4 regions of the Pseudoalteromonas espejiana DSM 9414 genome follow, and region 1 is predicted to be linked to each of the others. Evidence: predicted binding sites of a transcription regulator. Region 1 holds the regulator's gene; each other region holds the start of a gene.
What was found. The regulator sigma-54, encoded in region 1, starts transcription at its own class of promoters, with help from an activator protein. The targets are predictions, from matches to a motif close to GTTGGCACGNNNNTNGNNT.
Positions count from the first base shown of each region.

Region 2: the regulator sigma-54 is predicted to act here: its motif matches at 3,533-3,551, upstream of PESP_RS03275 (DUF1328 domain-containing protein).
Region 3: the regulator sigma-54 is predicted to act here: its motif matches at 3,792-3,810, upstream of fliE (flagellar hook-basal body complex protein FliE).
Region 4: the regulator sigma-54 is predicted to act here: its motif matches at 2,279-2,297, upstream of PESP_RS18365 (amidase family protein).

Region 1 covers NZ_CP011028.1:3,213,149-3,218,738, reverse strand. The annotation lists gene mgtE (magnesium transporter) at 1-120, opposite strand, end outside; gene PESP_RS14610 (HPr family phosphocarrier protein) at 267-539, opposite strand; gene rapZ (RNase adapter RapZ) at 580-1,425, opposite strand; gene PESP_RS14600 (PTS sugar transporter subunit IIA) at 1,445-1,897, opposite strand; gene hpf (ribosome hibernation promoting factor) at 1,902-2,189, opposite strand; gene PESP_RS14590 (RNA polymerase factor sigma-54) at 2,217-3,716, opposite strand; gene lptB (LPS export ABC transporter ATP-binding protein) at 3,786-4,511, opposite strand; gene lptA (lipopolysaccharide transport periplasmic protein LptA) at 4,508-5,056, opposite strand; gene lptC (LPS export ABC transporter periplasmic protein LptC) at 5,046-5,590, opposite strand, start outside.
Region 2 covers NZ_CP011028.1:719,217-724,806, reverse strand. The annotation lists gene PESP_RS03290 (sodium ion-translocating decarboxylase subunit beta) at 1-1,016, opposite strand, end outside; gene oadA (sodium-extruding oxaloacetate decarboxylase subunit alpha) at 1,028-2,806, opposite strand; gene PESP_RS03280 (OadG family protein) at 2,818-3,063, opposite strand; gene PESP_RS03275 (DUF1328 domain-containing protein) at 3,591-3,764, shown strand; gene PESP_RS03270 (hypothetical protein) at 3,814-4,005, shown strand; gene PESP_RS03265 (YcxB family protein) at 4,139-4,606, shown strand; gene csrA (carbon storage regulator CsrA) at 4,660-4,851, opposite strand; gene PESP_RS03255 (aspartate kinase) at 4,941-5,590, opposite strand, start outside.
Region 3 covers NZ_CP011028.1:2,719,702-2,725,291, forward strand. The annotation lists gene fliH (flagellar assembly protein FliH) at 1-644, opposite strand, end outside; gene fliG (flagellar motor switch protein FliG) at 648-1,688, opposite strand; gene fliF (flagellar basal-body MS-ring/collar protein FliF) at 1,681-3,396, opposite strand; gene fliE (flagellar hook-basal body complex protein FliE) at 3,417-3,749, opposite strand; gene PESP_RS12450 (sigma-54-dependent transcriptional regulator) at 3,924-5,345, opposite strand; gene PESP_RS12455 (sensor histidine kinase) at 5,342-5,590, opposite strand, start outside.
Region 4 covers NZ_CP011029.1:327,662-333,251, reverse strand. The annotation lists gene yddG (aromatic amino acid DMT transporter YddG) at 1-829, opposite strand, end outside; gene PESP_RS18375 (TetR/AcrR family transcriptional regulator) at 995-1,648, shown strand; gene PESP_RS18370 (putative 4-hydroxy-4-methyl-2-oxoglutarate aldolase) at 1,652-2,134, shown strand; gene PESP_RS18365 (amidase family protein) at 2,471-3,679, shown strand; gene PESP_RS18360 (gamma-glutamyltransferase family protein) at 3,676-5,250, shown strand; gene PESP_RS18355 (sulfite exporter TauE/SafE family protein) at 5,247-5,590, shown strand, end outside.

The DNA of each region.
Region 1 (5,590 bases):
ATCACACGGGGCCGTTTTTGCTAGCATGCGTCTTACTTGAACAAATTGCCCACTATTAAGTGATTTAGTCACCTGTTTTAATTGTTGCAGTGGGTAGTCTTGTTCAAACGCTTCTGGCATTGGCATCCTAAATTTTTTTATATACGACGGGGGAGGCGATTAACCACATCGCGATTAATCTAATTAAATACTATTCATTTACCAAGCTACACAAACTGATCAGGGCATAAAGCGAAAATGTTTGAGCAAGCTAAGTAATTAAACGTTTATTCTTGTTCGTTAAATCGTTGTGCAATTAACTGCCCAACAGCGTGGAGAGCTTGTTCTGAGTCTGGGCCTTCACATACAACTTTAACTTCTTTACCTTTACTACTTTCGAGTAGCATTAAGGCTAATACGCTATCACCAGCGGCTTCTTTATCATCTTGATGTAAGGTTATTGTAGCATCAAATTGCACGGCTAATTGTGCAAGCACCGTTGCAGCTCTGGCGTGTAAGCCTAATTTGTTTTTTATTAAAAACGTGTCTTCACAGCGCATAAATTACTATACCTAAACTGAACAGGTTATTATTTTAAGGTTATTTTTCTTGCTCACGATGACGAATTTTTACATTAGGGTGCGTCATAGCAAAGCTTTCACCAATGGCTTGTGCCAAATACACCGAGCGATGTTGCCCGCCAGTACAACCTATAGCAATTGTTAAATAACTGCGGTTGTTACGCTCTAAATGCGGTAACCAAGTTTGTACAAAGGTTTGAATTTGCCAGGTGAATTTTTGCACTATGCTGTGATTTGCTAAAAAGTCTTTTACAGGCTGATCGAGCCCTGTTAAAGGCTTTAATTCTGGCTCCCAGTGCGGGTTTGGCAAAAAGCGAGCATCAAATACATAATCAGCTTCTTTTGGAATACCATGTTTAAACCCAAAAGATTCAAACGTCACAATAAGTTGTTTATCTTTTTTACCCAGTATTTTTTCACGGATAGATTCGGCTAATTGGTGCACACTTAAATCAGTGGTATCAAGCATAAAATCGGCGCGTGTGACCAACACATCAAGCAGTTCTTTTTCTTTTTTTATTGCTAAATCAAGTGGTAACGAATCAATTGATAGAGGGTGTAAGCGGCGCGTTTCAGAAAAGCGTTTGATCAGTGTTTGATCGTCACTATCTAAGTAAAACAGTGTTGGTTTTGCAAAGTCAGGAAGGTATTCAAGAATATCGTTGAATTCGTCTTGTTGTTTTGGGATATTACGCACATCAATACTGACCGCTATTTTGTCGTAGTTATCTGATACGCTGCGTACCAAAGAGGGCAGTAAGTTTACCGGAATATTATCTACGCAATAATAACCCAAATCTTCAACTACGCGCAAAGCAACCGACTTTCCTGAACCAGAACGGCCGCTTATGATAATCAACTCCATTTATCGCCCTTAGTATTTACTACGATTGTTCAACAATAACGTTATACAGCTCAGCATCGGTTTTTGCACTGCGTAGCTGTTTACAAAATTCTTTGTTGCTCAGTTTATCAGCTATAGTTGCTAGAGTCTTTAGGTGCTGCTGGTTATCACCATCTGGTACGATGAGTGCCACAAAAATATCAACCGGGCAGTTATCTATCGCATCAAAGTTAACAGGTGTATCGCTAACAAGTACTAATGCAAGCGGCTCTTCTACGCCACCCATTCTGCCATGAGGAATCGCGATTCCTCGGCCAATACCTGTGCTACCTAGTTTTTCTCTGCTTGCTAATGCGTTGAGAATATCTTGCTGTGGTAAATAAGGTAATTTTTCATGAGCGAGTTCGCTAATGAATTCTAAAATTCTTTTTTTACTACTAAAAAGGACCGCAGCTTTGCTGCAGTCCTGGCATACTAATGTACTTAATTTCATAATATTAGTGTCTAGCGAGCTTCTCTTTATGTTTAATAACTTGGCGATCGAGTTTATCAATCAACGAGTCTATTGCGGCATACATATCTTGGTGCTCTGTAGAGGCAAATAAGTCTGCGCCACTTACATGAATTGTCGCTTCAGCTTTTTGGTTGAGTTTTTCTACATCGAGAATGACATGCACATTGCTAATATGATCTGAGTGCCTTTCCAGCTTTGCAAATTTATTATTTACATAGTCTTTAAGTGATTCAGTTACTTCTACGTGACGACCAGTTAGGTTTAGTTGCATAAGCATTTCCTCTTTGTTTTTTACGTCTTATATCAAACTCTTTCTCTGATTTGACGGTGGAATAGCTAGCGATTCACGGTATTTTGCTATTGTGCGTCTAGCTACTTTAATTCCTTGCTCTGCCAATATATCCGCAATTTTGCTATCACTCAATGGTTTAGCTGAGTTTTCCGCGGCAATTAGCTTTTTAATCAAGGCGCGTATTGCTGTAGATGAGCACTCACCACCGTTTTCGGTGCTTACATGGCTTGAGAAAAAGTATTTAAGCTCAAAAATACCACGTGGTGTATGCATATATTTTTGCGTAGTTACACGCGAAATTGTCGACTCGTGCATTTCTACCATTTCAGCAACATCGTTTAATACCATAGGCTTCATGGCTTCAGGGCCATGTTCAAAAAATGCCTGCTGCTGTTTTACAATACAGTTAGTTACTTTTAATAGCGTATCGTTTCTGCTCTCTAGGCTTTTAATAAACCATTTAGCTTCTTGCAGGTGAGAGCGAATAAATTGGCTATCACCCGAAGATTTTACGGTACGCGACATAGCCGCATACTGACTATTTACACGTATTTTTGGCATGCTATCTGGGTTTAACTCAACCACCCAGCGGCCTTTAATTTTTTTAACCGATACATCAGGTATAACATACTCAGACTCTTCCCTCACTATGGTATCAGCAGGTTTTGGGTTGAGAGTGTGTATTAATGTCATTACCTCTTTAAGCTCATCTTCTTTGAGCTTTGTTTTCTTCATTAATGTACGATAGTCGCGAGCTGCTAATAGATCAATATGATCGGTTAAGATCATTTTTGTTTGTTCTATTAAAGGTGTATCTTTATCAAATTGATTCAACTGTATACATAAGCACTCTTGTAGGCTTCGTGCTGCAATACCTACAGGGTCAAATAATTGAATTCGCTTTAAAACAGCTTCAATTTCATCAAGTTCAACTTCAACGTCATCATCGTGCTCTTGGTTAAAGCTTTCTAAAATTTCTTCGCAGCTTAACGTTAAAATACCTGAGTCATCTACAGCTTCTACAATGGCAATAGCAATTGCTTCGTCGGTAGGGCTAAAGGGTGTAAGTTGAAGCTGCCACATTAAATACTCATGAAGCGTTTCGGTAGAAGCACCTTGGTAAATAGACTCATCTTCTGGCATTGGGCCTGATGAAGCTGCAGGCGCGGCGCTCATGTATTCATCCCACGTAACATCCATTGCCATATCATCGCTAACGGTGTCTTTATTTAAAGCTTCACCGCTGTCTTGTTCGTATTCGCTGGCTGAATCGTCAGTTGATGCGCTTACGGTTACATCATCGGTGTCTGCTTTTTGCTCGTTTTTTCCAGCCGAATCTTCCGTGTAATCTTGCTCTTCAACTTCTAATAGCGGGTTGCTATCAAGTGCTTCTTGTATTTCTTGCTGGAGATCCAATGTACTGAGCTGCAGCAAACGTATCGCTTGCTGCAATTGTGGAGTCATTGTAAGTTGCTGGCCCATGCGCAGCTGTAATGATTGCCTCATGTATCTCTAACAATCCTTTTATGTTGTTATAATTAATATTAGCAGATGCTCAAAGGAGTGGCTTGATTGTTACAGCCTAAATTGCTCGCCTAAGTAAACATCGCGCACAGTTTTGTCGTTTAATACGTGTTCTGGAGTGCCAGATGCAATTAGCTCCCCATGAGAAACAATGTAGGCTTTTTCACAAACATCAAGGGTTTCTCTTACGTTGTGATCGGTAATTAGTACCCCAATCCCACGATTTTTAAGATGTTCAATTATTTTCTTTATATCTAACACTGAAATTGGATCAACACCAGCAAAAGGCTCATCCAATAAAATAAATTTAGGATTTGCGGCTAATGCGCGGGCAATTTCAACGCGGCGACGTTCGCCACCAGAAAGCGCCATACCTTGGCTGTCGCGAATGTGCTGAATACTAAACTCATCAAGTAGGTTGTTAAGCGTTTCTTCTCTAGCGGCTTTATTAAGCTCTTTTCGCGTTTCTAAAATCGCCATTAAGTTTTGATAAACTGTTAACTTTCTAAAAATTGATGACTCTTGTGGTAAATAGCCAATACCTAAGCGAGCACGGCTGTGCATAGGTAATAACGTAATGTCGTTATCATCTATTGAAATTTTACCTTTATCGCTAGGAACTAGGCCTACAATCATGTAAAACGTGGTGGTTTTACCTGCACCATTAGGGCCTAGTAAGCCAACAATACTACCTGCTTGAACTTCTAACCCAACGTTTTTTACAACTTGGCGACCTTTATAGCTTTTTGCTAGTAATTCTGCTTTTAAGGTACTCATGGTTGGCCTTCGTTACCTGTTTTATCTTCTGGTTTTGCTTCAACAGGTACTAAAATAGTGTGTACGCGATCTGTTGAGTTTTCGTCTTTTTCAGCGCTAATTAGCTGTTGTTCCATGTCATAGGTAATGCTTTTTGCATTAATTTTTTGACCCGCTTGGGCAACTTCTGCATCACCTACAAGGGTTAAAAAACGCTTAGCTACATCGTAGCGAACTTCGTTAGCACTGGCGCTCATTATAGTGCCATCGTCTTGTTTTTCTTCAAAGTATGCAGGGCTGCCTGTGGCAATTAGTAATTGCTTGTTATCACCTAAGTCTTCGCGTTTATGCACTTCAAGACGGTCGGCTGTAATTTTGCGGCTACCATGTACAATTTCTACATTTTTTTCAAAAATACCTACATTTTCTTTTAGTTGACCTTCTTGGCGGTCTGCACTAATTGAAATTTGGTTCGCAGGTGGCGGTGTTTCAGGTTCAGCTGAAGAGGCGCTAAAAGCCAGCACTAACGATGGAATTATTAAAATTTTAGTAAGTTTATTGGTCATAATATATTGTTCGCGTATGGTTAATTAGTTTTATTACTTCGGTTTTTAAATCGGCTTCTAGGCCTTTACCGACAATTTTTAAGCTGGGTCCAGTTACAACCACCGGTTGCTCTGAGCGCATTGTTAGCGCTTTAATGTCGACTTCGATGTTGTCGGCATTAATGTTATCTATCATGGCGTTATCAACTAAATTTTTGGCAACTACATTGCCTTCTAAAATAAGTTGTTTGTCTTCATATAAGGTGGCTTCGTCAGCATTTATACGCCACGTTTGTTTTTCGTTATATAGGGTAAAAATTGGTTTTTCAAAAAAGGTAAACCCAAGTTGTTGGTACAGCTCCATTTTAGCTGCAGTCACTTTGTGATTTATTTTACCTTGCTCATCGTAAGAGGTTTGCTTTAGCTCTATGGCGGTGTAGTCGGGTTTAGCTATAATCTCCGGCTCTTGTTCGGGAGCAACATTTGTTTGACTAAAATAAGGGTACCAAAGCCAAACCATACAGCCGATGAATAGCGCGCTGAGTATAACGCGTG
Region 2 (5,590 bases), 1.2 Mb from region 1:
ACCTTGTTTACTACACGTGCAGCCATAGGAACTGCCGATACGCCAGCAGCACCAATTAAAGGGTTAATAGGTGTTTTAGAAAGCTTATTAAGGCCTTTTGCCATAAATACGCCCGAGGCCGTACCTATTGCAAATGCCAATGCACCCAGCACTAAAATGCCAATGGTTTCTACAGTTAAAAACTGTTCAGCCGCCAATTTAGAGCCCACTGCCAAACCTAAAAATATAGTGGTTACATTAATGATTTCGTTTTGGGCACTGTTACTAAGCCTATCTACAACACCCGACTCACGCATTAAGTTACCTAAACAAAACATACCTACTAGCGGTATTGCTGCTGGTAAAAACATTGCAGTTGCAGTAAGTACCATAAGTGGAAAAATAATTTTTTCCTTTTTAGACACTTTACGTAGTTCTGGCATTTTAATTTGGCGCTCTTCTGGCGTTGTGAATGCACGCATAATTGGTGGCTGAATAATTGGCACTAACGCCATATAAGAGTATGCAGCAACCGCAATGGCACCAAGTAAATCAGGCGCAAGCTTTGATGCTAAAAATATAGCCGTTGGGCCATCAGCACCACCAATAATCGCAATAGCCGATGCATCTTGAAGCGTAAACTCAAAACCCGGAATAAAGTTAAGTAAAATTGCGCCAAATAAGGTCGCAAAAATACCAAACTGCGCTGCAGCACCAAGTAGTAACATGCGAGGATTTGCTATTAGCGCACTAAAATCGGTAAGCGCGCCAACACCCATAAATATTAATAGCGGAAAAATTCCCGTATCAATTCCCACGTAGTACACGTAATAAAGTAAGCCACCAGGGTCTGATAACCCAGCAACCGGAATATTAGTCAGTATTGCACCAAAGCCTATTGGCAGAAGTAACAGTGGTTCAAAGTTTTTAGCTATTGCTAAAAACAATAATAAACACCCTACTGCAATCATAATTAAGCCAGCAAAGGTAAAGTTAGCAATGCCTGTAGCATGCCAAAGGTTTAATAGACCTTCCATTAACGCTACTCCTACGCCATCGCTATAATTGCATCACCAGTAGTTACAGCATCACCTTCAGATACTAAAACTTCGGCAACGGTACCAGAGTGCATTGCACGAACCTCAGTTTCCATTTTCATCGCTTCCATAATCACAACAACATCGCCTTCATTTACGGCTTGTCCTGCTTTTACTTTTACTTTAAAAATATTACCAGCCAGTGGCGCGTTTAATGTTTCGCCTGATGCAACCGATGCTGATTGAGGTAAATGCTCAGAATCTTTAAGCGATACTTCTTTAAGCTCACCACCTTGCGCTACAACAACATCGTAAACTTTACCGTCTACTTTCACGCTATATTGTTCAGCGGTAACGCCTTTGTTGTTTGCAGGTTTTGCAGCTGGTTTAGAGTTTGAATCATCGGCACTTGGTACTGCTTCAAAGGCATCTGGGTTATTACGGTTTTTAATAAATTTAAGGCCAACTTGTGGGAATAACGCATAAGTGAGTACATCATCTATTTGCTCATCAGCCAGAGTTAAACCTTGTTCTTGCGCTTCTTTTTGAAGTTCTGCTTCAAGTGATGCAAGCTCAGGTGCAATATTATCAGCAGGGCGACACGTAATTACATCTTGCCCATCAAGCACACGTTCTTGCAGCTCTTTATTCATAGGTGCGGGTGTTAAGCCGTACTCACCTTTTAGTACACCGGCGGTTTCTTTAGTAATGGTTTTGTAACGCTCGCCAGTAAGCACATTAAGTACAGCTTGTGTACCTACAATTTGCGATGTTGGTGTAACAAGCGGAATAAAGCCTAAATCTTCACGCACACGCGGAATTTCAAGTAACACCTCGTTTAGCTTATCAGCAGCGCCTTGCTCTTTAAGTTGATTTTCCATGTTGGTTAACATGCCGCCAGGTACTTGCGCGAGTAATATACGGCCATCAACACCTTTAAGGCTACCTTCAAAGGCTGCGTATTTTTTACGAACATCTCTAAAGTAAGCAGCTATTTCTTCAAGCTGGTTTAAATCAAGTTCAGTATCGCGTGCGGTTCCCTCAACAATTGCCACTATAGTTTCTGTGGCTGAGTGTCCGTAAGTCATACTCATTGATGAAATAGCTGTATCAAGCATATCAATACCGGCATCAATGGCTTTTTGATATGTTGCAGTACTAAGCCCTGTTGTTGCATGGCACTGCATTGCAATAGGAATAGAAACGGTTTCTTTAAGGCCTTTTATTAGCTGCTCGGCATCATATGGTTTTAATAAACCGGCCATGTCTTTAATACAAATAGAGTGACAACCTAAATCTTCTAATTGTTTTGCAAGCGTTAGCCACATATCAAGAGTATGTACAGGGCTTACAGTGTACGAAATAGTCCCTTGTGCATGGGCGCCTACTTTAACAGCTGCTTTTATTGCAGTTTCTAAGTTACGCACATCGTTCATCGCGTCAAAAATACGAAATACATCAACGCCATTTTTGTGCGCTCGCTCTACAAACTTTTCTACTACGTCATCAGCGTAATGGCGGTAACCTAACAAGTTTTGACCGCGTAATAGCATTTGCTGTTTAGTATTAGGCATTGCCTTTTTAAGTGCGCGTATACGCTCCCACGGATCTTCACCTAAATAACGAATACACGAATCAAATGTTGCGCCGCCCCACGATTCAATAGACCAGTAACCTGCATCATCAAGCTTGCTAGCAATAGGAAGCATATCGTCTAAGCGCATGCGTGTAGCAAGTAACGACTGGTGCGCGTCGCGTAAAACAAGTTCTGTTAATTTTAATTTAGCCACGTGTGTGCCCCTTATTTATTATTTGATTTGTACTGAGCAATGGCAGCACTAATAGCAGCGATGTGCTCACTTGGCACACCTTGAGATTTAAAAGATGGTGATTTAACAGGTGCTGCCACTTCAGGCTCGGCAAAACGAGCAACTAAGTTAGACATAAGTGTTACAGCACCAATTAATATTGAAAGAAACACAAACACGCCCACCATGCCCGTAAGCATTAAACTGCCTGCGGTTGTGAGTACTGCTGCTATATCCATTTTTCTCCCCCTTACACTACACCGATATAAAATCGATTTATTTAAATAATTATTCACCAGATAATAACAAAACTTAATACTTTGTCCATCACCTGTAAATTGGTAAAACCAATTAAAATTAAACTAACATATAACCAAAGCAGTTAACATAGCTATAATTACCACGAACATGTGGCTTTATAGATGTTAAAAATAGCGGTTATAGGCCATCGTTATATATTAAAAATTAAAATCCATTAAAACTCGCTAACTACAAAGCTGTAATAAACGCTTTTAACGTTAAAAATCAAACCAATGTAAATTGGTCTTACCAAGAGTGAGTTCGCTAGCATTCGTAGTAACCATTTACGTTTCACAAAATTTACAACAGTGTGAATAAGTTACATCGTTAAAAGTAAAAGTTACCAATGAGTAAATTAAACAAATCCTGCCAAATAAGATAAACAATTGATTATTAACAACAATTAATAATGGCATATAACTGGCATTAGTAATCTCGAACGAATTTGATAACCAAGGAGAAGACAATGTTACGCTGGACAATTACATTTTTAGTTATTGCTTTAATCGCTGCAGTGTTAGGTTTTGGTGGCATCGCAGGTGCCGCAGCTGGTATAGCAAAAATTATATTTTTTATCTTTTTAGTACTTTTAGTGATTTCTTTAGTTTCAGGTGCACTGCGCGGTAAATCGCCCAGGTAGTTAGAATACTCAAAACACTAAACAATCAACATTTACAAGGAATTACATTATGAACTCAACAACTTTAAAAGCAGCACTTATCGCAGTATTCGCAGGTTTCTTCATGATGGGTTGTGAAGACAACCACGCAGAAGAAGCAGGCGAGCGTATTGATGAAGCAGTAACTGACGTGCAAAACTCTGTAGAAGATGCATGTGAGAATGTAAAAGAAGGCGTTAACGCAGAAGAAACTAACTGTTAATCTGCTTGGTAACGTAATAAAAGCGGCTTTTTATAAGCCGCTTTTTTGTGTCTGTAATACACCATGCAGATAAACTAATGAGATTTTAATGCTGGCTTGCTAAAATGGCTAAAACTTTTATTTATTAGCTATTATGTCACTCACCACTACCTATAAATTAGATAAACCCTACTACTACGAATGCTTTGATGAGTCTCTGCCTTATAGTAAAGGCGCAAAGCCAAAGTACTTTTTGCTATTGTTATTAGTGTGCTTAGGTTTATTTAGTATTTACGCGATGGACGATCATTACCTAGGCACATTTTTAATTATGGTTGGCGTTTTAGAATGCGTGGCGTTTTATTACCGCAGGCCTTGGTGGGTTACACGCCAAATGTTTAGTCGTGCGTCTGGTTCGCAAGTAACACTTGAATTTACAGACGAGGCTATAAGCTCTTCAAACCATTATAAAAACCATACTCTTACCTGGTCTGAAATAACAGCTATTACCAAAACTCCGCGTGGTTATTTAATTCATCATAAACACGGCATGCAATACATATCTAGCAGCGTATTAACCGATGATATGCTCGATTTTATAAACAAAAAAGCCACTCAGTGAGTGGCTTTTGGTATAGCTAAGTAATAAATTACTCAGCTAAGTATACGTGTTGATTAAGCATTGCCCGGATTAGGGTTAGACTTTTCAGCTTGTATACGCATGTAAATTTCTTCACGATGCACTGAAACGTCTTTAGGTGCATTAACACCAATTCGAACTTGATTTCCTTTAACACCTAAAACAGTAACTGTTACTTCGTCACCAATCATTAGGGTTTCACCTACTCTACGAGTTAGTATTAGCATTCTCTTGCTCCCATGTTCCAATAAATTATAAGATTCCGCTTGAACATATTAATGAAAATTCGATTGAAAAGTAAGTAAAAACTCCCAAACTATCCATTTTCTGTTAAAAATTCTTTATGTAACGCACGTACTGCTAATTCCAGATACTTCTCATCAATTAAAACCGATACTTTGATTTCTGACGTCGAAACTAAAATCACATGTATGCTTTCTTTAGCTAGTGCATCAAAAAATTGATGCGCTACACCAGAGTGAGACTTCATCCCTACGCCAACAGCCGACACTTTTGCAATTGTGGTGTCAGCAGAAATATCCTCAGCCTGCAAATTTACCTTATGCTTAATAAGTAAATCGCGTGCTTGCAGATAGTCATTTGTGTGCACAGTGAAAGCATAGTCTTTTTTTTCAAAGTTATGATTAACTTGACTAATCATATCTATTTCGATGCCATTTTCTGCAAAAAGTTTCAAAATTTTTGTAAGAGAATTAACACAGTATGGTACGCCATGTACCTTTATCAAGCATTCGTCACGATTAAATGCTATTCCCGATACAACCTTGGTTGGCATATCGCTCTCCTCAAAACTAATTAGCGTTCCTTCATCGGGCTTAAAGCTTGAAAGCACCCTAAGCGGCATTTTATGCCTGCCAGCCGCCTCTACAGAGCGAATATGCAATACTTTGGCGCCCAAGCTTGCCAGCTCTAGCATTTCTGCAAACGTGACATGGCTTAATCGTT
Region 3 (5,590 bases), 490 kb from region 1:
TAACTTTCTTTTATGAGCGCTAGATCATCTGGGTTTAAATGTATGCGTACTTTTTCTTGCTCAGCATTAAGCGCATCAATGCTTTGCTTTAATGTGTGTAAAATAACATCGGGCGATGTTTTTACTTCTTGGTATATAATGGCCTCAGCAAGCATAACAGCTAGTTGCACTAAGTGTTTTTCTGCTTGCTCGTCCACTTTATTAAGTGGTGTGGTAAGGTTTTCAAGCACGCTTCGTAAGCTCGTTAATTGCTCTTCAATCAGTGGTTTTACGTCTTCTTGGCCTTGCGTTTTACCAAGTTCAACACCTTCTTTATAGCCAGCTTCTTTACCCTCACCTACCCCTTTTTCAAAGCCATCTATGTAGCCTTGTTCATGGCCTTGCTTTAAGCCTTCTTCATAGGCATCTTGCCTAATACGCTCAAGCTCAGCCATTGTTAGTGATGGTAACTCTGGTTCTTGAGGTTCATCCTCTGTTGGTTGCTGCTCTACTTCTTTTTTATAAAGCTCAGAAAGAGGAGTACCAAACGCGGTAGAGCGATTACCAAAACTTTGCTCATCGGGTGCTACATCAGGAATAGGCCAATTTTTTAAAAGCTCATCGGCTTCATCCGCATGTAATGGGCGTCCTTTTAACTTAGACATAGCTTACAAGAACTCCTCGCCGCCACCGCCGCCGAGCTGTATCTCACCAGAGTCAGAGAGCCTACGAGCAGTAGAGAGGATTTCTTTTTGCGCTGCTTCAACTTCGCTAATACGTACAGGCGCCATTGCCTCTAAATCATCAGCTAGCATTTCAGCGGCACGTTTAGACATATTGCCCAAAATTTTGTCTTTAAGTGCTTCATCGGTGCCTTTAATAGCTTTCATAAGTACATCTTGCTGCACTTCACGTAATATAGCTTGAATACCGCGGTCTTCCACATCCATGAGGTTTTCAAATACAAACATAAGATCTTGAATTTGTTGTGACATTTCTTCGTCGTGCTCACGGATTGAGTCCATTAACTGCCCTTCTACATTGGTATCTAGGTAGTTCATAATATCTGCCGCAGCTTTTAAGCCACCCATTTTAGCTGCTTGCGCGCCTGCTTGGCCGGCAAATTGTTTTTCCATAATTTCGTTAAGTTCTTGCAGTGCAGCAGGCTGAACTTCTTCAAGGTTGGCAATTCGCATTGTTAAATCTAAACGCACTTTTTCAGGAAATTGCGCCAGTATTTCTGCCGATTGCTCAGGCTCTAAGTACGATAAAACAATGGTTTGAATTTGCGGGTGCTCATTACGAATAATATTTGCAACTTGCTTTGAGTCCATCCATTTAAGCGAGTCCAAACCTTTAGCGCCAGATCCCATAACAATTTGGTCAATAAGGCTGGCTGCTTTATCTTCACCAAGAGCTGCGGTAAGTGCTTTTTTAATAAAGTCTTCAGATTGAAAACCTATTGTACTAAAGCTTTGAATCTGCTCTATAAATAGATTGTGTACAGCGCTTATTTTAGATTGAGACAAGTCATCTAAGGCGGCCATAGCCATACCCACTTTTTGCACTTGCTTTGGCTCTAAATGTTTAAGTATTTGGGCGGCATCTTCTTCTGAAAGGCTCAGAAGAAGAATAGCTGCTTTATCTACACCGTCTAGCTTATCAACATCAAATGCTGGCGGGAGTTGTTTTTGTTCTTGATCAGTCATCTTCTGTTAACCACGCTTTCACTACTTGTGATGATAGTTCTGGTTCGTTAGCTACAAGGGCACGAACAGCTTTTAATAAGTCTTCGTCGCCATGTAAGTCTGGCAGTTGTAGTGTACCATCGCTTGAGAAGCCAACAGAAGCAGAATCAAAGTCTTTATTTAGCATATCAAGCGTACTATCGCCAATATCAACACCTGAGCTTAGTGCGTCTTCGTCGTACTCTTCAAGCGTGTCGTCTGGGTAGATTAAGCGTTTGAGCATTGGTTTAACTACCGCCATTATTAGAACAATAATTACCAGCGCACCTAATACTAAGCGAATGATTTTCATAAACCAGTCTTGTTCCCAAAGCGGCACTTCTATGTCTAAGTCCACGGCTTCACGTACGAAGGGAACAGTTACAACCTCAAGTGCATCACCTCGTTGCATATCAAACCCAACACCGCCTTGTAATAAACGACGAATATTTGACAGTGCCTCAACTGAGCGTGGCGCCATGGTTGTTTCGCCGTTTTCACCTGCTTTAGGTACGTAGTCAACAGCTACCGATACGCTAATTCTGCGAATAACTCCGGTTTGTTGGCGCTTGTGAGAAATCGTAGTATCGAGTTCAAAGTTACGCGTAGCTTCTTTGTGCACGCGACTAGGTGTAGTTGCCGTACCCGCTCCGCCTTGTCCTGCGACTTCTGGAATTGTAGAGTTAACCGGCGGCTGGTTAGTTAAAGCACCAGGAATACCTACCGCTAAGCCACCTATATTGTTTTCTTCAAACGTGGTTTCACTTCTAACTGCTGGTAGGTCTGGGTTGTAGCGTTTTTGTGTTTCTTCTACCGAGCTAAAGTCCATGTTTAAATCAACTTGTGCTGTGTAGTTACCCAAGCCCACTACAGGTATCATTATGCTGTCTATTTTTTCTAGGTATTCTTGCTCACGCTTGCGTTCTATATCGTACTCTTTACGAGAGCGTGCTGCTAATGAGTCTTGTGAGCCAGAATTAAGTAAACGGCCATTTTGATCTGTTACTGTTACCTTTGAAGGCTCTAAGCCTTGTACTGCAGAGGCAACCATATCAACTACTGAATCTATTTCTTCGCCATCAAGCGAACGCCCACGTTTAAGAGTAAGTACCACTGTGGCTGATGGTTTTTTCTCTCTGCGTGCAAATACGTTTTCTTTAGGAATAGCTAATAATACTTTGGCGCGAGTGACATTATTTAACTCTTCAATGGTGCGTGCTAATTGTTGCTCGCGGCCGTGCTTTAAACGCTCACGCTCTAAGCGTTGGCTCACACCAAAGCCCATATCTTGCATTATAATATCGGTACCAGATGTAGGGCCTTGCTCTAACCCTTCTCGGGCCATGAGTAGTTTTATATTTTGGTATTCGCTTTCATCAACCGAAATAACATTACCATCTAGCTCATATTCAATTTTTTGCGCATCTAAAAAATCAAGTGTTTGAATTAGCTCTTCGGTAGGCATTTTACCAAGTGGGCGCATATCTGGTTGGCGTGCCCAAATAATCACAAATATAGCAATTGCTAAACAAATAGCTAAAGCAATAATAAGGGTTACTTGGCGAAGCACATCAACCCCGTTTAAGGCGCTTAAATAGCCCGACTTTTGTTCTTGTTGCTCGGTGTCACTGCTTTGGTCTATACCGCCGCCAGCAAGAGCAAGATCTGTTGATTGATTAGTTTGCGCCACAATAATTCTCCACTACCTAGTTAAACAGGCATGTTCATAATTTCTTGGTATGACTCAACAAGTTTATTTCTAACTTGAACAGTTGCCTCAAACGCGACTGAAGATTTTTGTGAGGCAATCATGGCCTCAGCAAGCGATACACTTCTATCACCCATTTCTACCGCGACTACTTTTTCTTTCGCATCTTGCTGCAGGCCGCTCACCGTATTGATTGCATCACTGAGTAAATCACCAAATTGTGCACTTGAAGTAGGTTGAGCTTGCGTTGGTAGCTTATTAACCTGATTTGATTGGCCGGCTTCTAAAGCCATAGATTGCATTTCTTGGAATAAAGCACTGTTTTGAATTTTCATAATTTTCTCTGGCAAATACAGTTAACGTTCTTAGTAGTTATAAAGCACAAACTGTGCCATATAAATAAACCTTTTATTACAACAGGTTAACTTTAATTTAGATGAGTCAGAGATTTGACAACCCTAAACTAAGCAAAGTTAGTTTAGGGTTATTTAAGGTGGGTCTAGCTAAGTTTAAGCGGGAAGTGAAATACCTAAGTCGCGCATTTGAGCTAACTTATAACGCAGCGTACGCGGGCTTATGCCAAGTGTTTGTGCAACATCTTTACGCTTGCCTTGGCAGCGAGCCAAGGTTTCTAAAATAATTTTATGTTCTTTGTCTTTTAACTCGTCTTTGTAGCTACCTGTATCTGGACTTGGTAGCGGCGCCGACGCCTCGCTTGGAGTGATTTTATCATCATAATAAGCACTGCTTTGCGACTGAGTTTGATCAGCAGGTGCATCTAATGGCTTGGGCAAGCACTGTGTATCCATTAGGTTTTCAATAAAAATAGCGTGCTCGCTAATTATATTGCCTGTTCGTAATATAAGTGCACGTTGAATCACATTATCAAGCTCACGCACATTACCTGGCCAAGCATGGCTAAGCAGCTTTTGCTCGGCGCTGGCATCTAGTTTTGCTAAAGGCTCTTTACTCTTAGCTAAATGGCGCTCAATTAAATGCTTAGCTAATACAATTATATCGCCAGGGCGCTCACACAGCGGTCGCCACATAAGCGGAAACACGTTTAAGCGGTAATACAAATCTTCTCTAAATTGATTTTCAGCCACGGCTTCTTTTAAGTCACGGTTACTGGTGGCAAGAACACGTACATCAAGCGAAATTGTTTTGCGCGCACCTAAGCGCTCTACTTCGCGCTCTTGTAATACGCGTAACAATTTAGCTTGAAGACCTAAGTCCATTTCGGTTATTTCATCAAGTAAAATAGTGCCGCCTTGTGCTTGTTCAAACTTACCAGGGCATGCTTGTATTGCTCCAGTAAAAGCACCTTTTTCATAGCCAAATAAGGTTGCCTCAAGCATGTTCTCTGGTATTGCAGCACAATTTATTGCAACAAATGGAGCATCGCAGCGGCTTGATTTATCATGAATATAACGCGCAAGTACTTCCTTACCTGAGCCACTAGGGCCTAACACCATAACACTTGCATCTGAGCGTGCCACTTTGCTTGCAAGCTCTAATAATTGAATGCTACTTGGGTCGGCAACGATAGGGCCGTCGGTCTCTTTTGGCTTTTCTGGTAGGTAACGGCTGACCATATTTAGTAGCACTTCAGGGGCAAATGGTTTTGCCATATAATCTATTGCACCTAAGCGCATAGCCTCTACCGCATCGTCAATCGTTGCATAGGCTGTCATCATAAGTACCGGCAGCTCTGGGTAGTTAAGCTTAATACTTCTGAGTAAATCTAAGCCACTCATAGCGCCCATTTGTACGTCGCTGACCACTAACGAAAATTCATATTTTTTTAACAACACCATCGCTTGCTCAGCACTTTCGGCGGCAACACATGCAATACCTGACATTTCTAATGTGTCTATTAGTGCTTCTCTTAATCCGGCATCGTCTTCAACCACTAGTATTGTATTGCTCATGCTGATTTCTCCTGCGTTGAGGTTGTGCATATAGGCAGCAGCAAGCTAAAACATGCCCCGCCACTGGCATTATTAACCACTTCAACACGTCCTTGATGCGCATTAGCCACAGAACTTACAACAGCAAGTCCAAGCCCTGTACCTTGACTTTTAGTGGTATAAAACGGTTCAAAAATTTTCTCTATTTGGCTTATTTCAACCCCAGGGCCGTTATCACATACGCTAATACGAACGCTATCGGGCTC
Region 4 (5,590 bases), on a different replicon from region 1:
GCCAAAATGAGGCACTAAGGGTAATTGATAAATAAAGCGCCGAGATAATAGCCGAAAAAACCGGCGTAAAATACGAAAGCGTACCAAGCAGCATTAAGTTACCGCCAATAATTGCTTGGTTCCAAAGTGCATAACCACTGCCTACCACTATACCTGCTAAAACAAGCGTAATTGTTGCATGTAACGAAAACACCATAGCGGGTTCATCACTTAAACCATATAGCACCCACAAACTTAACGCTGTGGCTATAAAAAACAGCACTATGGCGTTTTTACCATTACTGCTTTTTTGAGTAATGACACAGTATACAGACCAAATAAATGGCGCTACAAAAGCCAACAAGTAGGCCGTAGGGTTACTTGCAAAGTTGTTGGTAATACTACTAATAGATAAACCACTATCACCGCCAACACACCACGCTACACCAAAAAAGGCGAGCAACATGCCAGGGTAAATCCAAAAACTTACTTTACTACGGTTAACTATAATACTGAGTAAAATAGTAAGCGTGGGCCATAAGTAATTTATAACGGCCATTTCTACCGCTTGGTGGCGATTATTAGCCAGCCCTACAAACAGTGCTAAACACACCTCATAAAGGGCAAATAAAGCAGTGCCCCAAATAATATAGCGTTTATTAAACCCACCTAACTTTGGCGGCCCCATTACTATAATTAAAAAAAGTGCACTTACGCTATACATAAGCGCAGCACCACCAATGGGGCCAAATAACTCAGACACATCGCGCAGCAAAGCAACTAAACAACTCCATAGTAAAATAGCGGCGATGCCATAAAGTGTATATTTATGATTAGAAAAAAAGTCCATTAACTACCTAAAAGTACTACCTGTATTTAGGGGTACGCTACCAGTAATTAATTACTTAAACAATTGTTACTAATACTTTTATATAAAATAAAGCAAATTTTAGTAATTGACCTTTCGGTCAGTAAAGTTACAATCAATCAACACCTTAAACTCAGCAACGCCATAATGACCACACAAACAAAGCCAAATAAAAAAGAACTCACCCGAGAGAAAAACCAAAAGTTAATACTCGATGCCGCAGAGCAATTGTTTTCTCAGCTTGGTTACGATGGCGCTAGCATGAGTATGGTTGCCAAAGAGGCAAGCGTGCCTAAAGCCAATATTTTATATTACTTTAAAAGTAAAGATGGCCTATACGAAGCCGTAATAGACCGCATAATAGCGCATTGGAACTTAGGGCTAGATAACGTCACCCCTGAGGACGACCCCGCATATGTGCTTTATAACTACATTAAAAGCAAAGTAATACTTGCCGTTAATCAGCCTTTGCAATCGCGTTTATTTGCCAGCGAAATACTGCGTGGTGCACCGTACCTTCAAAACTATTTTAGAACGAATACACGCCCTTGGGTAAAGCAAAAGGTTGATGTTTTTCAAGCATGGATTGACGCCGATAAAATGGATAACGTTGACCCTTACCATTTATTATTTACCATTTGGTCAACCACACAATACTACGCCGACTTTCAAGCGGAAGTACTGCTAGTTATGAACAAATTAGAATACGATAAAACCGATGTGGCACACATTACGCAGTCAATTGCCCACATTATTTTAAAAGGTATTGGCTTAAAAATACCCGAGCAAAGTGAGGCTTAACCCATGGATAACTTTACAACCCCCGATTTATTTGACGATCACCGCCAGAGCGTACAAGTAGCCGACAGCGGCCTGCGCCACTTTGGTAAAAAAACCACCTTTAGTGGCCAAGCAGTTACAGTAACCTGCCCAGAAGACAATTCATTTGCCGCCGACATACTGCATGAAAACGGCAAGGGCAAAATATTAGTTATTGATGGCTTTGCCAGTAAACGCTTTGCTTTTATAGGCGATATAATGGCAGAGCGCGCATTAAAAAATGGCTGGGAAGGCGTTGTTATTAACGGCTGTTGCCGCGATATAGAAATACTTGCCACTATGGATTTACCCGTAATGGCGCTTGGCTCAACTCCGCGTAGTACTTTAAAACGTGGATTTGGTGATAAAAACCAAACCGTAACTATGCTTAGCACCACAATTAAGCCAAATGATTGGTTATACGCCGATGTAAACGGCTTAATAATTAGCCCAAACGCACTATTGTAAACCCCCGACTTACAACCAAGATGGTGCAAACACGCACCAACTTGGTGTGTTTTCACCTCTAAATTACGCCCTCTTAGTTGCTTAAATTTTTATAAACACCATACAAACCCACAAAAACCTGACCGAGCGGACAACTTTATTGTGTTTGGCATTGCTTTTGCTTAGCTTTTAGGCAATATAATAAGCTAACCGATTAAAAAGCGGATCAGGCTCTGTAAAATAAAAATAAGATGTTACGCAGTGGGCTGAAAAATAATAATAATTAATTCGTCTTTTTAATCACCCTAAATCTGACTATAACCAGTTGGTCAGATTTACTTTATAACGAGTGGTGATATGAGTACCAAAACACATAATAATTTTGCCGGTATTTTTTGTGATCATGGTCCTAAAACATGGCAAACACACACCCACGGCGCACTTAACAATAAGCGCCTTGCAGTAAAAGATGTATTTGCTGTTAAAGGCGAGCGCAACAGCGCAGGTAACCCTAGCTGGTTTAAAGCATCAAAACCTGCCCAGCAAACAGCAAGTGCGGTAAATAAGTTAATGAAAGAGGGTTGTAGCTTTACAGGCTTTACCCACACCGATGAGCTTGCTTACAGCTTAGAGGGAAATAACATTCACTATGGGGCGGCACAAAACCCAAAACTTAGCGGTCATGCAAGTGGCGGCTCGAGTATGGGTTCGGCTGCCGCCGTTGCTGCTAACTTAGCCGATATTGGCTTAGGTACCGATACTGGCGGCTCTATTAGAATACCCGCAAGTTACTGCGGCTTATTTGGTATCAGACCCAGCCATAACGTGATTGAAAAAGACGGCCTAATTCCGCTAGCACCCCCTTTTGATACCATTGGCTGGCTTACCCAAAGTGCAGAATTACTAAGCGATGTAGGCAATGTACTGTTACCAAACCAAACTATTAATAACGTTGATACCTTAGTTATTTGTGAGCCGTTATTTGAGCTAGTAAGCCCTGCTTTACAAGCACCTATTAAACAACTACTAAAAAAAGCCAAACCTTATTTTAAGCATCATAAAGAACTTGAACTGCCTAATAGCAACTTATTAAGCGAACTCGCTGATAGCTTTAGAATACTGCAAGGGCGCGCAATAGCTAAAATGCATAAAGATTGGCTTCAATTGCCAGGGCAACTTCCCCAGTTTGCTCCGGCAATTGCGGCACGTTTTAAAATGGCATTGGCACTAACCGCCCAAGAAGAGCAAGAAGCACTACACGTACAAACCCAGTGGCAAACACTAATAGCTAAAAACCTAAACACAAACAGTTGTTTATTTTTGCCAACCACACCCACAACCGCACCTAAATTAGGCGCCGACACAAGCGCTTTACGTATGCAAATTATAACCTTATCTGCCATTGCGGGCTTGAGCCGCTCGGCGCAAGTTCACTTACCATTGGCTAATTTAGAAAATGGCCACCCATATGGGTTTTCATTAATGATGAGCCACGGCAACGATAAAAGCCTACTTGCCTGCGTACAACAATTAGCTGCACACTTTAAACAGGACACACTTGCATGAGCACACACAACATTGCATTTACTGCCCCGCACTTTTCAGCGACCGAGGCAGGCACCTTCATACTAAAACAAGGCGGTACAGCCACAGAAGCAATGGTAGCGGCAGCAGCTGCTATTAGCGTGGTTTACCCACATATGAACTCGATTGGCGGCGACAGTTTTTGGCTTATTGATAACCCAAACCAAAGCACACCCACCGCAATTGATGCATGCGGGCGCGCACCAAGCGACATAAGTGCCTACAGTAATGAGCAACACATACCAGAGCGAGGCGGTTTAAGCGCATTGACTCAAGCGGCTACGCTTCGTGGCTGGCAAAAAGCAATTGAGGTAGATGAGCACGCAGCCCTGCCACTAAGTACTATTTTAGCGCCTGCTATTAAGCTTGCCCGCGAAGGCTTTACTGTTACAAAAAGCCTGCAAGCGGGCTGCGAAAAACTGGCAAGTGTTACCAACACTAACGATGCCTTTAAAGCGCTATACATCCCCAACGGTAAACCTTTACAAGCAGGGCAACACTTTAAAAACCCAAAACTTGCCAATACCTTTGAGCATTTGGCAAAGCACGGCTTAAACGCTTTTTATGAAGGTGAACTTGCCGACTCGTTTGCCAGCGATTTAGCCAAAGCCGGCAGTATTATTACCCCAGCCGACATTGCAAATACAAAAGCAGATGTAGTAACACCACTTAGTGCTAATTTATCGGGTATTAGTTGCTATAACTTACCAGCTCCTACACAAGGGGTGCATTCACTACAGATAATTGGTGCGGTTAATAAACTAAAACACAAAGCTAACACCGAAGCCGACTGGACCCACTTAATTGTAGAGGCAACCAAACAAAGCTTTACTCACCGCCCTACACTTTGGGCCGACCCAGAAGCTCTCAGCGACGATTACAAAAACGCACTAACAGATGAGCGCTTAAGCGAGCTTGCAAACAATATTGATATGGCCCAAGCCAAGCAATGGCCATTTAGTGCCCAGCCAGGCGACACTGTTTGGATGGCAGCACGCGATAAAAACGGCCAACTCGTGAGCTTTATTCAAAGTGTTTACTGGGAATTTGGCAGCGGAATACTCATGAGCGAAGGTGGCTTTGTGTGGAATAACCGCGGTTTAAGCTTTAGTTTAAACACTGATGAAACCAACGTACTTAAAGCACATAAAAAACCAGCTCATACACTTAATCCTGCTTTAGCAAAATTTGACGATGGCAGGCGCCTTGCCTACGGCACCATGGGCGGTGAGGGGCAACCTCAAACTCAAGCCGCAGTATTTACAGGTTACGCATGGCGTAATAAATCGATTAACCAAGCGGTGAGCGACCCGCGCTGGTTACTTGGCCGTACATGGGGCGACACCAGCACTAATTTAAAAGTAGAGCAAACCCTAGCCTCACAAATTAAACATGAATTAAATCAACGTGACCACGACTGGGTAAGCGTTGATAATAACAATGAAATGATGGGCCACGCGGGTGCAATTTTAGATACACCTACCAGCCTTGAAGCAGCAACCGATCCTCGTTCAGATGGTCGTGCAACAGTAACTACAGCAGGAACACAATGACAGAAATAATAAACCAATGGCCCATTATTGTGGCCTTAATAGCAACCGGCATTTTTGCGGGTATTTTAGCAGGCCTATTTGGTGTAGGCGGCGGCATAGTAATTGTGCCTGTGCTGTACTTTTTATTGCAAGGTTTTGGCGTAAGCCCTGAGTCGGCCATGATGATAGCAACCGCCACATCGCTTGCCACCATAGTGCCTACTTCTATTTCGTCTATTCGCTCGCACCATGCAAAGGGCAACATTGACCTTGCTTTAATTAAATACTGGGCGCCGTTTATTTTAGTAATGGCCGTTGTAGGCAGCTACTTAGCGCACTCAATACGCGGTAATGCACTGGT